2 regions of the Faecalibacterium sp. OF03-6AC genome follow, and region 1 is predicted to be linked to the other one. Evidence: a T-box and tRNA genes for the amino acid it is inferred to sense, from the RefSeq annotation. Region 1 holds a T-box; the other holds one or more tRNA genes.
The links. A T-box is a leader RNA that pairs with one kind of tRNA and senses whether it is charged. The one in region 1 lies ahead of tyrS (tyrosine--tRNA ligase), so its partner is inferred to be a tRNA-Tyr.
Positions count from the first base shown of each region.

Region 2: it encodes a tRNA-Tyr, which carries the amino acid that the T-box ahead of tyrS (tyrosine--tRNA ligase) is inferred to sense. The anticodon was not compared.

Region 1 covers NZ_QUEN01000003.1:194,302-202,111, forward strand. The annotation lists gene dapB (4-hydroxy-tetrahydrodipicolinate reductase) at 1-425, shown strand, start outside; gene DXA66_RS04960 (CapA family protein) at 480-1,787, shown strand; gene DXA66_RS04965 (ACT domain-containing protein) at 1,839-2,306, shown strand; gene tyrS (tyrosine--tRNA ligase) at 2,399-3,619, opposite strand; T-box leader at 3,684-3,939, opposite strand; gene recN (DNA repair protein RecN) at 4,006-5,670, opposite strand; gene DXA66_RS04980 (arginine repressor) at 5,692-6,174, opposite strand; gene DXA66_RS04985 (NAD(+)/NADH kinase) at 6,193-7,044, opposite strand; gene DXA66_RS04990 (TlyA family RNA methyltransferase) at 7,083-7,810, opposite strand, start outside.
Region 2 covers NZ_QUEN01000010.1:1,549-9,358, forward strand. The annotation lists gene DXA66_RS11060 (plasmid recombination protein) at 1-1,130, shown strand, start outside; gene DXA66_RS11065 (hypothetical protein) at 1,148-1,324, shown strand; gene DXA66_RS11070 (DUF6061 family protein) at 1,423-1,674, opposite strand; tRNA gene DXA66_RS11075 (tRNA-Tyr) at 1,827-1,911, opposite strand; gene DXA66_RS11080 (Hpt domain-containing protein) at 2,322-2,642, shown strand; cobalamin riboswitch at 2,748-2,961, shown strand; gene DXA66_RS11085 (sirohydrochlorin cobaltochelatase) at 3,129-4,361, shown strand; gene DXA66_RS11090 (iron transporter) at 4,480-5,328, shown strand; gene DXA66_RS11095 (ABC transporter substrate-binding protein) at 5,436-6,575, shown strand; gene DXA66_RS11100 (iron ABC transporter permease) at 6,606-7,625, shown strand; gene cbiD (cobalt-precorrin-5B (C(1))-methyltransferase CbiD) at 7,622-7,810, shown strand, end outside.

The DNA of each region.
Region 1 (7,810 bases):
TGTCCATGGGAATCAATGTGCTGTCGGAGCTGTGCAAGCGCGCTTCGGCTATTCTGGGTGTGAACTACGATATTGAGATCGTGGAGCAGCACCACCACAACAAGCTGGATGCACCCAGCGGCACCGCTCTGATGCTGGCCGATGCCATCAATGAGCAAAACAATGGCGAATATCATTATGTTTACGACCGTTCTTCTGTCCGCCAGAAGCGCGACCCGAAGGAAATTGGTATCAGTTCCGTGCGCGGCGGCAGCATCGTGGGTGATCACGAAGTGCTGTTCTGCGGCCCGGACGAGGTGATCACTCTCAAGCACACCGCTTATTCCCGCAATATTTTTGCAAACGGCGCTGTGAATGCAGCAGTTTACCTTGCAAAAAAGGAGCCGGGCCTGTACAATATGGGTGATATGATCGCTGCACTTTAAAAAGCCTGATTGCTCTGCTTTTGGCAGAAACATGGTGGAAGGATGTGGACGCGGATGAGCAAACAATCCCCGCAACAGCACCGGCGCAGACCGACTGCAAAACGCCGCGCCAGAAGGCAGGCTTTCTGGACAGCCGGAGCGATGCTGATCGTATTTCTGTTCTGCCTGCCTTTGCTGCCAAAGTTCTTTCTGCAGGAAAGCATACTGACGGCAGAACCGGTGAGCACGGAAAGCTCTTCTGCAGGTTTTACCACTGTATCACAACCGGAAGAAGCAGAGCCTACGCCAGAGCGGGAACCGCAGCCGCTGGTTCAGACTGTCTGCTTTTCTGCAACAGGAGATAATCTGATCCATGCTCCCATTTATAAGCAGGCGCAGCGCCGCGCTTCCGGGGAGGAAGCTTACAGTTTCGATTACTGTTACGAACATATTGCGCCTTTTTATGCACAGCATGATGTGAACTGGATCAATCAGGAAACGCTCTGCACGGATGAATTGGAGCCATCCACCTACCCATGCTTTTCTACGCCGGGCGATTGCGCCCGTGCGCTTTATCGGGCGGGTGTGCGGGTGTTCAGCCTGTCCAATAACCACACCTACGATAAAGGCGCTTCCGGCATTGCCGCTACCCTGCGCTTCTGGGGCAGTATGCCGGAGGATGTAGTGACCACCGGTTTGTGGAAGGGCAAAGAGGACTACGGTCATATCCCGCTGCAGACTGTCAATGGTGTAACGATCGCATATCTTTCCTATACAGAGCATACCAATGGCATCCCGCAGAATAGCTCCATGCAGGCCAATGTGATCTATACCAGCCAGACCGATGTGATCGAGCAGCAAGTAAAAGCGGCACGTCAGCTTGCAGATTTTGTGGTGGTGGGTGTGCACTGGGGTGTAGAAAACAGACATACCATCGCAGATCCGCAGCGAACTCTGGCGCAAAACCTTGCAGACTGGGGTGCAGACTTGATCATTGGCACCCACCCGCATGTGCTGCAAAATGCACAGTGGCTGACTGCAGCAGATGGCAGGCAGGTGTTCACGGCCTATTCTCTGGGCAATTTTATCAGCACGCAGGAAAAGCCCGATCAGCTGGTCGGCGCAATTTTATCAGTTCAGCTTGAAAAAACGACCGAACCGGACGGCACTGTCCGTTGCAACGTGCTCTCTCCCAGACTTCTGCCGACAGTGACCCACTATGATGCAGGCAAATCCAATGTGCGTACCTACCTGTTCCGCGATTATACCGAAGCCCTTACAAAGGCCCACGGAGTACGGCAGGCGTATCCGGATTTCAGCCTGGAAATGATTCAGTCCATTGCCCGGGAAAATATCGACCCGGAGCTTTTGCAGCTTACCTGAATAAATTTTGTATCGTTGAAGCCCGCCTTTCGGGCAGAATGGAGGATCTTTATGTACGGAGTATCGAAGATCAATATTGAGCCGAGCCTCATGATGATCAGTGTGCAGGATGTAGCGTTCAAGGGCAACAGTCTGGCACGTTACCTGCAGATCTTTGCAGATAACGGTGTGGTCGTAGATATGATCAGCCAGAGTGCACCCCATGGCACCACCATTGATTTCAGCTTTACCGCTTCCAGCAGTGATCTTCCGCTGGTGATGAAGGCTATTTCCGTTGCAAATCTGGACAAGGATGCCAAGGCTTCCCCGCTGATCAGCGTGGGTTATTCCAAGCTGAACCTGTTTGGTGAAGAAATGGTCACCAGCTGCGGCGTAGCTGCCCGTGCACTGAATTCTCTGGCAATGGCCGGCATTGAAGTACTACTTATCACCACCAGCGATCTGGATATTTCCCTGCTGGTCCACGCAGAGAATGAGGATGCAGCTTACGAAGCATTGAAGAAGGCTTACGAGCTGTAAATTCTGCAAGCAAGCGAGCAATCCTCCATCAAGTGAAAAAATGCCGGTGCACTCCAAAACAGAGTACACCGGCATTTTCATGTTCAATATTTTTACAGAGTGACCTTGTGGTAGATCTTCTTGCCCTTCTTAATCACAATACCCTTTGCCAGCTGCTCAGCAGTGAAGCCAACGGTGGGAGCGGCTACCTTCTCGCCATCCACCAGAACACCGCCCTGCACGACCAGACGGCGTGCCTCGCCGTTGGATGCTGCCAGACCAGCCTTGACCATCAGGGTCAGGATACCGATGGAGCCATCGGTCAGGTCGGCCTCGGTCAGCTGAGTAGAAGGCATGTGCTCGGTATCCATTGCGCTGCCGCTGAACAGTGCGCGGGCAGCATTCTGGGCCTTTTCGGCCTCTTCTTTGCCATGGACCATGCTGGTCAGCTCGTAAGCCAGAATTTCCTTAGCTTCGTTCAGGCGCTGATCCTTCCATGTGCTCATCTCGTCGATCTGCTCCAGCGGCAGGAAGGTGAGCATACGGATGCACTTCATCACATCGGCATCGCCCACATTGCGCCAGTACTGGTAAAACTCGAAGGGACTGGTCTTGTTGGGGTCCAGCCAGACGGCATTGCCGGCGGTCTTGCCCATCTTCTTGCCCTGAGAGTCGGTCAGCAGGGTGATGGTCATAGCATAAGCGTCCTTGCCCAGCTTGCGGCGGATCAGCTCGGTGCCGCCCAGCATGTTGCTCCACTGGTCGTCGCCGCCGAACTGCATGTTGCAGCCGTAGTGCTGGAACATGTAGTAGAAGTCGTAGCTCTGCATGATCATGTAGTTGAACTCGAGGAAGGACAGGCCCTTCTCCATGCGCTGCTCGTAGCACTTGGCGCGCAGCATGTTGTTCACGGAGAAGCAGGCACCCACATCACGCAGCAGTTCCACGTAGTTCAGGTTCAGCAGCCAGTCTGCATTGTTCAGCATCAGTGCCTTACCCTCAGAGAAGTCGATGAACTTTTCCATCTGCTTTTTGAAGCATGCGGCATTGTGGGCGATATCCTCTTTGGTCAGCATCTTGCGCATGTCGGTACGGCCGGAGGGGTCGCCGATCATGGTAGTGCCGCCGCCGATCAGGGCAATAGGCTTGTTGCCTGCCATCTGCAGGCGCTTCATCAGGGTCAGGGCCATAAAGTGGCCTGCGGTCAAGCTGTCGGCAGTGCAGTCAAAGCCGATATAAAAGGTTGCCTTGCCATTGTTGATCAGGTCGATGATCTCTTCATCGGTGATCTGGGCCACCAGGCCACGGGCCTTGAGTTCTTCGTACAGAGTCATGATTTTTTCCTCCTGTTTGTGGGCAGAGGGAAAAATAAAACACCCCCTGCCAAAAATGAATTTGGCAGAGGGCGAGAAAATTCGCGGTACCACCTCTGTTTGCCGCTTCCTCACAGAAACGACCTCACGAGTGCACACCCCAGAGTAGAGAGACACTCCTGCGTTTGTAACGCTCGCACGCGGCACAGCCTATTAACCTGAACGGCATTCAGCCTGCAGCTCCGGGAGGTATTTCCCCTGCTGCTCTGCGGCCCCTTACACCAACCGGGGTTTCTCTGGGCAGAACACTTCAAGGTACTTGTTCCCTTCATCGCCATTAACAAGAACTACTTTATCACAATGCTTCGGGCTTGTCAACCCCCTTATCTGCAGCGGTTTATTTTGGCTTATTTTGCGCCAAGACCCAGCATTTCGCGGGCATTGGCACGCGAAAGCTCGGTAACGTGGTCGCCGGAGATCAGCCGGGCCAGTGCTTCCACCCTGCCCTCCTCATCCAGCGGATGGATCTCGGTATAGGTGCGGTCATTGGCTACATTTTTCTGAATCAGCAGATGGCAGTCGGCCAGTGCAGCGATCTGGGCTGTATGGGTGATGCACAAGATCTGGTGGCCCTGTGCGCTCTGGCGCAGTACCTCACCGATACGCCCGGCGGCTTTGCCAGAAACACCGCTGTCGATCTCATCATAGATCACGGTAGGCACGGCATCCTTATCGGCCATTGCATTTTTGATGGCCAGCGTGATGCGGCTCAGCTCGCCGCCGGAAGCAATTTTTGCAAGGGGTTTGGGCGCCTCACCGGGGTTTGTGGAAATGTAGAACTCGATGCTGTCCTGCCCATGGCTTGCCAGCGGGCCGCGGGTATGGCGCAGTGTCATGCGCACGCCCGGCATGTTCAGAAAATCCAGCGTGCCGGAAATACGCTTGTTCAGCTCTTCAAACGCGCGCAGGCGCGTCTGGGTCAGTGCTTCTGCCTTTTCACGGGCCAGCGCATAAAGGCGGAGCTTTTCTGCCTGCAGGTGGTCATGCCGCTCCTGTGAGGACTGGATGCGCTCCAGTTCTTCCCTTGCATTCTGTCCAAAAGCGATCACGTCTTCTACCGTATCACCATATTTGCGCTTGAGCTTGTAGATCAGATCCAGACGCTGCTCAATCTCGTCCAGCTCCGCATCGTTGGTATCATAGGAATCCAGCCGACCGATCAGATCTGCGGCAACATCCTTTGCATTGTAATACAGATCCAGCAGCTGACTGGATGCACCGGCAAGTGCATCATCCAGCTGCGCGGCAGCATCCACTGCATTGGATGCCTCGCCCAGCAGATCGACTGCGCCGGAGGCCTCGTCATCGCCCGAAAGCAATGCATAGCTCTGTGCGATCTTATCCCGGATGGCAGATGCATTGGCAAGGATCTTGCGGCGGCTTTCCAGCGTCTGTTCCTCTCCGGCGGTCAGTTCGGCATCCTCGATCTCCTGCACCTGATAGCTCAACAGATCGATCCGGCGCTGCTTTTCGGCTTCGTCGGTGATCATGACATCCAGCTCCCGCTTGATGCGCACAAGCTCCCGGTACAGGACATAATAGTCCTGAAACTCCGCGCTGTTCTGCGCATAATCATCCAGAATGCCCAGATGTCTTGCCGGGTTCAGAAGGCCCACAGAGTCGTGCTGACCGTTGATATTGATAAGTCCTCCGCACAGCTCCCGCAGAACCGCAGCCGTTGCAGGCATTCCGTTGATGCGGCAGGTGCTTTTGCCCTCGGCTGTGATCTCGCGGCTGAGCATCAGTGCATCCGAGCGCTCGTAGCCCGCCTTCTCAAGGCTGTCCAGCACCGTACCGGGCACCTCCTCAAAGGCTGCACGGATCACCGCCTTGGAGGCCCCTGTGCGCACAAGATCCTTTGAAGTGCGGTTTCCCAGGATCGCATTGATGGAATCGATCAGGATCGACTTGCCGGCACCAGTCTCACCGGTAAGAACATTCAGTCCCGGCTTGAAATGTACTTCAGCCTTCTGGATCACAGCAACATTTTCAATTTGCAGGCTGCTCAGCATATCTTTTCTCCCGCGTTATTTTTATCCAATGTGTCTCGTCAGTTCCGAGCAGATCGTTTTTGCATCACGCTCCGACCGTGCAACGATCAGGAACGTGTCGTCGCCCGAAAGCGTGCCGACCACACTTTTCCACTGCAATGCGTCAAAAACCTCGCATGCGGCGTTGGCCATGCCGGAATAGCACTTTACCAGCACAACATGTCCGGCGTAATCCACCCCCAGCACGGATTCATGAAAGATCGTTTCAAACCTTCCCTGCGTTTTGGGGTTGAAGCTTTCGTTCCGGCTGGAGACATAGCGATACCCCTCTGCCGTGGCAGCTTTTACCAAACACAGCTCCCGGATATCGCGGGAAACGGTGGCTTGTGTTACCTCGAATCCCTCTTTGGAAAGGTGATCCAGCAGAACTTCCTGCCGGCTGATCGGGTGCTCCTGCACAAGCCGGAGAATCGCCTGCTGACGTTCTCCCTTGCTTTTTACATCTTCTTTACGGCTGCGCGCCATCGTAAACTCGCCTCCCCTTTATCGTCTGCTGCGAAGCTTCTGGTCAATGGCCTGGAACTGATCTGCTTTTCCGAAGGTGATCAGCTTTACCACCTGATCGGAGAGTCTTACTTCAGCCGTTGCGCCGGCCTTGAGCGGACAGCCAGCTCTGCCATCGCAGCTGATAAACACTTCATCATCGGCCACCTGTCCCACACAGATATTCAGCTTGCGCTCCTGCGCAAACACCATGGCCGGGCTGGCCAGACTGTGCGGGCAGATAGGCGTTACAACAACGCCCTTCGTCTGGGAATCCAGGATCGGCCCGCCCGCCGCCAGCGAATACGCTGTGGAGCCGGTGGGCGTTGCAACGATCACACCGTCCCCACGGTAGTGCTCTACTAAAATATCATCGCAGTAAATGCTGAAATCGATCGCCTGCTGCAGGCGGCCCTTTGTGACCACCACGTCATTCAGGGCGTGGCCCTCCCAGCCATCGTGGCCAAGAACGCGGACATACAGCAGCATCCGGTTGTCTACGCTGAACTCTCCCCGTGCAACAGCGGAGAGCTTGGCTTCCATCTCGCTGACTTCGCAGGTAGCCAGAAAACCACAGCGTCCCAGATTGATGCCCAAGATCGGCTTTGCGTACCGGAGCGAAAGATTTGCCTCATGCAGAATGGTGCCGTCGCCGCCAATGGTCAGGATCACATCTGCCTGCTCAAGGCATTCCTCCAGCGGCAGATAAAACACTCCGGCTGTGCTGCAGCTTCTGCGTGGCTGTTCACACATCAGAACAGCTGCACCATGGTTCATTAGGATCTGCGCTGCACGCAGTGCGATCTCGTTGGCAGAGGTCTTGCCGGGATTTGGCGAAATATAGATCGTCATGCTGGAAGCTCCTTTTTCTGGACTGATGGCAGAGCCGCTCAGCGGTCCAGCGTGCTGTGGCTTGCCGCCACCACCTGCTCTGCAACGCTGTCGTCCAGCACGGAAGGTTCACCGCTCTTCTGCACGAACATCAGGTATTCAATGTTGCCCTCGGGTCCCTTTACCGGGCTGAAATCCAATCCGCGTACAGCAAAACCGTTTGCAGCAGCATAGCCCATGGCATTGTGCAGCACTTCACGGTGGGTAGCAGGGTCGCGCACCACACCGTTCTTGCCAACCTTTTCGCGTCCGGCTTCAAACTGCGGCTTGACCAGACAAACGCCCATGGCATCCGGCGTTGTGATTGCCTGTGCCACCGGGAAAATATGGTGCAGCGAGATAAACGAGACATCCACACTGAAAAACTCGATCTGCTCGGCAAGATCCTCCGGCTTGACATTGCGGATGTTCGTGCGCTCCATGTTCACTACGCGCTCGTCTGTACGCAGGCTCCATGCAAGCTGTCCATAGCCGACATCCACCGCATAGACCTTGACGGCACCGTTCTGCAGCATGCAATCCGTAAAGCCGCCGGTAGATGCGCCGATGTCCATGCAGATCTTGCCATTGGGTGTAAGTGGGAAACACTTCATAGCTTTTTCCAGCTTCAGGCCGCCGCGGCTGACATAGCCAATGTCGTGCCCGCGCACTTCCACCTTGGCATCTTCCTTGATCATCTCTCCAGCCTTGTCCACCTTTTGCTCATTGACAAAAACGATGCCGGACA
Region 2 (7,810 bases), on a different contig from region 1:
CCGAATGGAACGTCCATTTCAAGAAACCCACTGCCAGCTACACCGACCTGTTCGCCCGGATGGAGGCCAGCGGCACCATTTCCACCCGTGGTCTGAAATCAGATGCCACCCACTACTGCGAGCTTATCTTCGATGTCAACTCTGCCTATTTCGATAATCACGGCGGCTACGAGTTCGCCAAGCAGTTCTATGCGGATGCCTACAAAGCCGCGGTCCAGATCGTGGGCGGTGAGCAGTATATCCTCTCCGCCGTCATGCACGCCGACGAGATCAATCGCGCCATGACCGAAGCTCTGGGGCGAGAAGTCTACCATTATCATCTTCATGTGGTCTATGTCCCGGTGGTCGAAAAGCAGATCCTGTGGTCGAAACGCTGCAAGGACAAGGCACTGGTCGGCACCGTCAAGGAGACTGTCATGCAGGTCAGCCGGAGCAAGAAGTGGGCATCCAAGCCCCTGCTGGACGATGCCGGAAAGCCTGTGCTGCAAAAAAACGGCAAGCCAGTCCTGAAGAAGTCGTACAGTGTCCTGCAAGACGATTTCTTCAACTATATGCGCAATGCCGGGTACACGGATGTAGAGCGCGGTGAGCGCGGCAGCACCGAAGAACACCTGACCGTCACCCAGTTCAAAGTCCAGCGGGAGCAGGAACGTCTGGACAGCCTGACCGCCCAAGCCGACCAAAAGGCGCAGTCGCTTGCCAAAACCAGTCAGACCCTCTCCAAAAAGGAGAAGGAACTTGCCGCTGTGCAGAAAAAGGCCACGCTCACGAAAGAAGCCCTCATTCATGCGCGCGATCTGGATTATATCGGCAAGCGCACCATTCTCGGTAACTACTCGCTGACCGAAGAAGAATTTTCCAAGCTGAAAAAGCAAGCCGACCACGGCTATATGATGGACGTGGAGAACCGCCGCTTGAAAGAAGAACTTTCCACCGCCAAGAAGGAGGCCGTTCGTTGGAGTAACAAGTACCACGACCTGTGGTACGATGTAAAGCCCTATCTGGATGCTCTCCACCGTGCTCCTGAACTGGTGCGCGGTTTTCTGGAAAAGATTCTTGCTCCCAAGCAGGAGCGCACCATGAATGTGCCGCAGCGAAGCCGCAAGCGTGGGCAGGATATGGAACTTTGATTTTCGGAGGATACCATTTGAACAAAAAGAAGAAGTCGAACAAATCCGGCTACCCGGATGAAGCAATCAAGACCCTTGCGCGTTGCTTTTATCCCTCCATGGTTGAGTTTTTCAACAGTGAGGAAGGCCAGCGTGAATATGAGGAATGGCTGAAAGAGCAGGAAGCACTACAAGCCTTGCCTGTTGCCGCATAAAAACAGCAGGACGCTCCCGGTAAAGGGAACGCCCTGCATTACATAGATGTATCTCGCCGAGGTGTGTCCAGCTGGGCACACCTTTTATTTTTTTGTCCTTAATCTTCTAGCCCATGGCTCCCGGTTATATTCTTCAAATATTCCTCCGGGTCGCCGTTCAGGATCAAATCGGCATAGCCCAGCGGGTCATTATAGATAAGGTAGTCCAATTCGGTCTGCTGTGCCATGGTCACATCCAACGCATCCTCAACCCCTGTGCAGTCAATGGAGATTTTTCTCCCGTCCCGGAGCAGAAGTTCCACGCACCCGGTGTCCATGTTGAATTTGCAGGCTCTTTCATCGTACTTCATAATCGCATCCTCCAAATCTTGTTATCAGCTTATGGTCTATGACAAGGTATCGGAGTTTTACGCCGTCCACGGGAGCCTTCATTGTTATACCCGAAGAAAACGAAAAATCCGAACCCTTCTCCAATCGGAAACAGGTTCGGATTTTTCTTGTTTGGTGGGCGCGGGTGGATTCGAACCACCGAAGCTGAAAGCAGCAGATTTACAGTCTGTCCCCATTGGCCACTCGGGAACACGCCCATATTCACTTTTTGTGTCCTTCGCCGGACGACTTGCTTATTTTATCATGAAGGAAGGCTTTTGTCAACTGTTTTTTACGTTTTTCTTCAAATGCATTTTCCGTGCAGAGAAACGGCTGAGCAAAGGCGGGAAAAGCCCTGCAGCCACGCAGGCACGGCAAAGTCGGAGAAAAAAGCCAGCCGGAAGAAATTGATAGGAAAATTGCAAGAAAAACTCGGGACAATATGTGAAAAGTGCAAGACTTTTTTATCTCTGCATTGAAAAACACAGTAAGGCGTGATATATTAAAAACGTAACAAAGTGCAACAAAATGGATGGTGCTTTTGTCACTCTGTGGCAAATCAGGCGGGATAAGTAGAAAAGGAAAGGCATAGCGACAAACCATGACGATTCAGGAATGTTATAGACAGATGGGCGCAAATTATGAGGACGTGCTCAAGCGGCTTTACAACGAAGGCATGATCTGCAGATTTGCGCTGATGTTTTTGAACGACGACAGCTATCCGAAACTGGAGCAGGCATTGAAGGAAGAAAATGTGAAAGAAGCATTCCGTGCGGCACACACGCTCAAGGGCGTGTGCCAGAACCTGGGCTTTACCAACCTGTATCAGCCCACCTACGATTTGACCGAGGTGCTGCGAACAGGCACACTGGAAGGTACCAAGGAGCTGTTTGACAGCGTGACCTGCCAGTACAAAATCACCATCAATGCGATCCGTGCGCTCCAGTAAGCTCCGCATTTGGCTCGATCTCCAAACGGCATCCTTCCTTATAAAAAGGCAGGATGCCGTTTTTTATTGCATTCTGCGCAGTTTTGTGATATAATGCCGGACGAACTGAACAGAAAAACAGCAGGTGCCTTTTGCCGATGCACTGCACGGCGGAAAGGGTAAAAGGGAAGCGGGTGCAGATCCCGCACGATCTCGTCACTGTGATAAGGGAGTCCGCATCAGGGTGCTTTGCACCAGCCACTGGAGCTTTTGCTCTGGGAAGGAGATGACGGGCGGCGATCTTTCAGTCAGGAAACCTGCCTGCTGTTGGTACGGGGGTGCAAACCCCAGATCACGAGGAATTGGTTGTACCAAAAAGCCCTGAAACAACAGAGGTCTTTTTGTCATGCCATCCGCAGGACAGAAGGGCCTCTTTTTTCATCTCTCTTTCCTGTACCCTTTGTTTGGTTCAAACCGCAATTTATCCAGCAGGAAAGGACAAGAACAATGAGAAAGATCGAAACCAAAAAGCTGGCCGCAGCTGTTACGGCTCTGGCTCTGTGCGTCGGCGTGCTCACCGGCTGCGGCGGGGCTGCTTCCAGCACTGCATCCAGCACCGCTGCGTCTTCCGCTTCCAGCGAAGCGAGCAGCGAGGAGGCTGACGAAATGGCAGCAAAGAATGTGGCAGACCTGATAGATGCCATCTATGTGCAGGAGCGCAATGAGGATACCGATGCCCAGTGCGAAGCCGCCAAGGCTGCATGGGATGCCCTGACCGACACCCAGAAGGAACTGGTGGAAGGTGAGAACGCCGACCCCGACTACTTTGGCCGTGACACCGGCGATGCCTCCAAGGACGATGCCCGCAATCAGGACGACATTGGCGACAACGAGCTGCTGGTGGTCTCCTTCGGCACCTCCTTCAACGACAGCCGCGTGAAGGACATCAAGGGTATCGAGGATGCCCTGCAGGCCGCATACCCGGATTGGTCTGTGCGCCGCGCATTCACCGCACAGATCATCATCAACCATGTGCAGGCTCGTGATGGCGAAAAGATCGACAACATGCAGCAGGCCATGGACCGCGCTGTGGAAAACGGCGTGAAGAATCTGGTCGTTCAGCCCACCCACCTGATGCACGGTGCTGAGTACGACGAGATGATGGAAATGATCGACACCTACCGCGACAAGTTTGAATCTGTCGCTGTGGCTGAGCCCCTGCTGGGCGAGGTCGGTTCCGATGCCACCATCATCAATCAGGATAAGGAAGACGTTGCCAAGGCTGTCACCGCTGCTGCCGTGAAGGAAGCCGGCTACGACAGTCTGGATGCCGCTGCTGCGGACAAGGTCGCCTTTGTCTTTATGGGCCACGGCACCTCTCACACCGCAAAGGTGAGCTACAGCCAGATGCAGACCACTATGCAGACTCTGGGCTACGACAATGTGTTCATTGGCACCGTTGAGGGCAAGCCGGAAGAGACTGCCTGCGAGAACGTGATCGAGGCTGTTAAGGCTGCGGGCTACACCAAGGTCATCCTGCGCCCGCTGATGGTGGTTGCCGGCGATCACGCCAACAACGATATGGCCGGTGAGGATGCCGACTCCTGGCTGAGCCAGTTCAAGGCTTCCGGTGCTTTCGACAGCATCGACTGCCAGATCGCTGGTCTGGGCGGGATCGAGGATGTCCAGAAGCTGTATGTCGCCCACACCAAGGCGGCGATCGATTCTCTGAACGGTTGATCTTCAAGAACCCTCTCCGTCTCGCGGCCGCTTTGCGGCATCCGGTGGAGAGGGTTCATTTTTTATCCGAACAATGGTATAATAAAAGCTGATTTTTTATAATGTAGAGGTATTTCCTATGAAACGCGTCTTTTCCTGTGTTGTCGCTGCTTCTCTGGCACTGAGTCTGCTGGTGGGCTGCGGCGCTTCTTCCACGGCATCTTCTGCAGCTTCCAGTGCTGCTTCTTCCGAGGCGGCATCCTCTGTGGCTTCTTCTGCTGCTGAGACCGCCGCTTTGCCGGATGGTGTGTATACCGCCGAGTTTGACACCGACAGCAGCATGTTCCACGCCAACGAAGCCTGCGACGGCAAGGGCACCCTGACCGTGGAGAACGGCCAGATGACCTTCCATGTCAGCCTTGCTTCCACCCATATCGTCAACCTGTATCTGGGCAAGGCTTCCGATGCCGCCGACCACGAGGCCGACTGGCTGCAGCCCACCACAGATACCGTCACCTATTCCGACGGCACCTCGGAGGAGGTGTACGGCTTTGACATCCCGGTCACTGCTGTGGATACGGACTTTGACCTTGCCATTCTGGGCACCAAGGGCAAGTGGTACGACCATGTCGTCAGCGTGCGCAATGCGGTCCAACAGGCTGGTACCGCAGCTCCCGCCGACGGTACCTACACCTGCGATGTGACGCTGGAAGGCGGCTCTGGCCGTGCCACCGTGGAGAGCCCCGCAGCCCTGACCGTGGCAGACGGCAAAATGACCGCTACCATCGTGTGGAGCAGCCCCAACTACGACTATATGCTCATGGATGGCGAGAAGTATCTGCCCACCAACACTGAGGGAAATTCCACCTTTGAGATCCCCGTTGCCGCGCTGGACACTGCACTGGATGTCACCGCCGACACCGTGGCCATGAGCACTCCTCACGAGATCGAGTACACGCTGACCTTTGATTCTGCAAGTCTGAAGTGACTCCTCCAGTCACCTTCTTTGGCAAAAAGATAAACTTTACCGTACTGCCAAAGCCTCCCTCTATGAGGGAGATGGCGCGGCGTAAGCCGTGACGGAAGGAGTTCCCTATGAAGATCACCCGAAAGCAATTTCTGAAACTGATCCCCGCTGCGGCGCTGACGCTGACCGGCTGCGGCAGCAAGACTCAACCTGCCAATACGGAAAGTCTTGTTTTCTCCCATCATTACCAGCTGGACTATGCGCAGCAGTTCACAGCGGACTGCTATGAGGGCGGCTATACCATGCTGACCATCGCGGAGTCAGATGCACGGTTCCTTGTTGTGCCGGAAGATGCTGCGGAGGTGGACGGTCTGCCTGCTGATGTGACTGTGCTGCGCCAGCCGGTGGAGAATATTTATCTGGTCTCCACCTCGGTGATGGATCTGCTTTTACATCTGGACGCACTGGACAGCGTGGCCTTTTCCGGCACCAAGGCCGAGGGCTGGTATCTGCCCGCGGTGCAGCAGGCCATGGAAGAGGGAAAAATCGCGTATGCAGGCAAGTATAGCGCCCCGGATTACGAGCAGATCCTGGCGGCAGACTGCCGCCTTGCCATTGAAAATACCATGATCCTGCACACGCCGGAGGTAAAGGAACAGCTGGAGCACTTTGGCATCCCGGTGCTGGTGGAGCGTTCCAGCTACGAGAGCGACCCGCTGGCCCGCATGGAGTGGATCAAGCTTTACGGCATCCTGCTGGGCAGGGAAGAACAGGCCGAGCAGGTGTTTTCCGCGCAGGAGACAGCCGTTCAGCCCATCCTTTCGCAGGAACCCACGGGAAAAAGCTGTGCCTTCTTCTCGCTGACCACCAACAACCTTGCCACTGTGCGCAAGGGCAGTGACTATGTGGCCCGCATGATCGAAATGGCAGGCGGCAGCTATGTCTTTGCGGATCTGACGGACAATGGCAACAGCCTTGCTACCATGAACCTGCCGCTTGAGGACTTCTATGCAGGTGCAAAGGATGCCGATGTGCTCATCTACAACAGCGCCATCGAGGGCATGATCGCATCGGTGAGCCAGCTGACCGAGCGTTTCCCGCTGCTGAACGAATTCAAAGCGGTGAAGGAAGGGCAGGTGTGGTGCACCACCCAGAGCCTGTTCCAGCAGAGCATGGAGCTGGCAGACCTGATCGTGGACATGAACCGGGTGTTTACCAAGGGCACACCTGCCGCCAGTGAACTGAAATTTATCACCCATGTGGATTAAAGAAGGGAAATTTTACAGAAAGGAAAGCCTATGACCCGTACCAGACGCCTTGCAGCCGCCTATATTTCCCTTGCGGCAGCCGTGGCGGTGCTCTTTGCGCTGAACCTGTTCTGGGGCAGCGTGTCCCTTGCACCGGGTGCGGTGCTGACGGCGCTGCTGGGCAAGGGCGGCGATGCGCTTGCGGGGAACATCATCCTGCAGCTGCGCCTGCCCCGCGCGGTCATGGCGGTGCTGCTGGGGGCAGCCCTCAGCGCAGCGGGATACCTTCTGCAGACCTTTTTTGCAAACCCCATTGCCGGGCCATTTGTTATGGGCGTTTCCAGCGGCGCAAAGCTGGCGGTGGCCCTGACCATGGTGGTGTTTCTGGACCGCGGGATGCTGACCAGCTCGGCCACGATGATCGCGGCTGCCTTTGCGGGTGCCATGGCTGCCATGGCCTTTGTGCTGGCGGTGGCCCGGCGGGTGCAGCGCATGAGCATTCTGGTCATCTGCGGTGTGATGATCGGCTATATCTGCTCCGCCATCACCGATATCGTGGTGGCCTTTGCACAGGATTCCAACATCGTCAATCTGCACAACTGGTCGCAGGGCAGCTTTTCCGGCGTGACATGGGCCAATGTGCAGGCTGCGGCACTGGTGGTGCTGCCTGCACTGGCGGCATCCTTTCTGCTTTCCAAGCCCATGGCCGCCTACCAGATGGGCGAAGCATATGCCCGCAGCGTGGGCGTGAATGTCAAGCCTTTCTCGGCAGCGCTGGTGCTGCTATCCAGCCTGCTGGCGGCCTGCGTCACCGCCTTTGCGGGGCCGATCTCCTTTGTAGGCATCGCGGTGCCGCACCTTGTCAAGCAGCTGCTGGGCAGCGCAAAGCCGCTGTATGTGCTGCCGGGGTGCTGTTTGGGCGGTGCGGCTTTCTGCCTGTTCTGCGACCTGCTGGCCCGCAGTCTGTTCGCGCCCACGGAGCTGTCCATCAGCTCGGTCACGGCCGTGTTCGGCGCACCGGTGGTCATCTGGCTGCTGGTGCGGCGCAATTCAGAGCGGGAGGGCGCATGATGAACGAAAAAGCACTTTGCACTGCGCGGGAGCTTGCCATCGGCTACGGCAAGACACCGCTGCTCTCGAATATTTGCCTCGGGGTGCAGCCGGGCCAGATCCTGACTCTCATTGGCCCCAACGGCGCAGGCAAATCCACCTTACTGCGCACACTGGCGGGCCAGCTTGCCCCCATGGGCGGCACA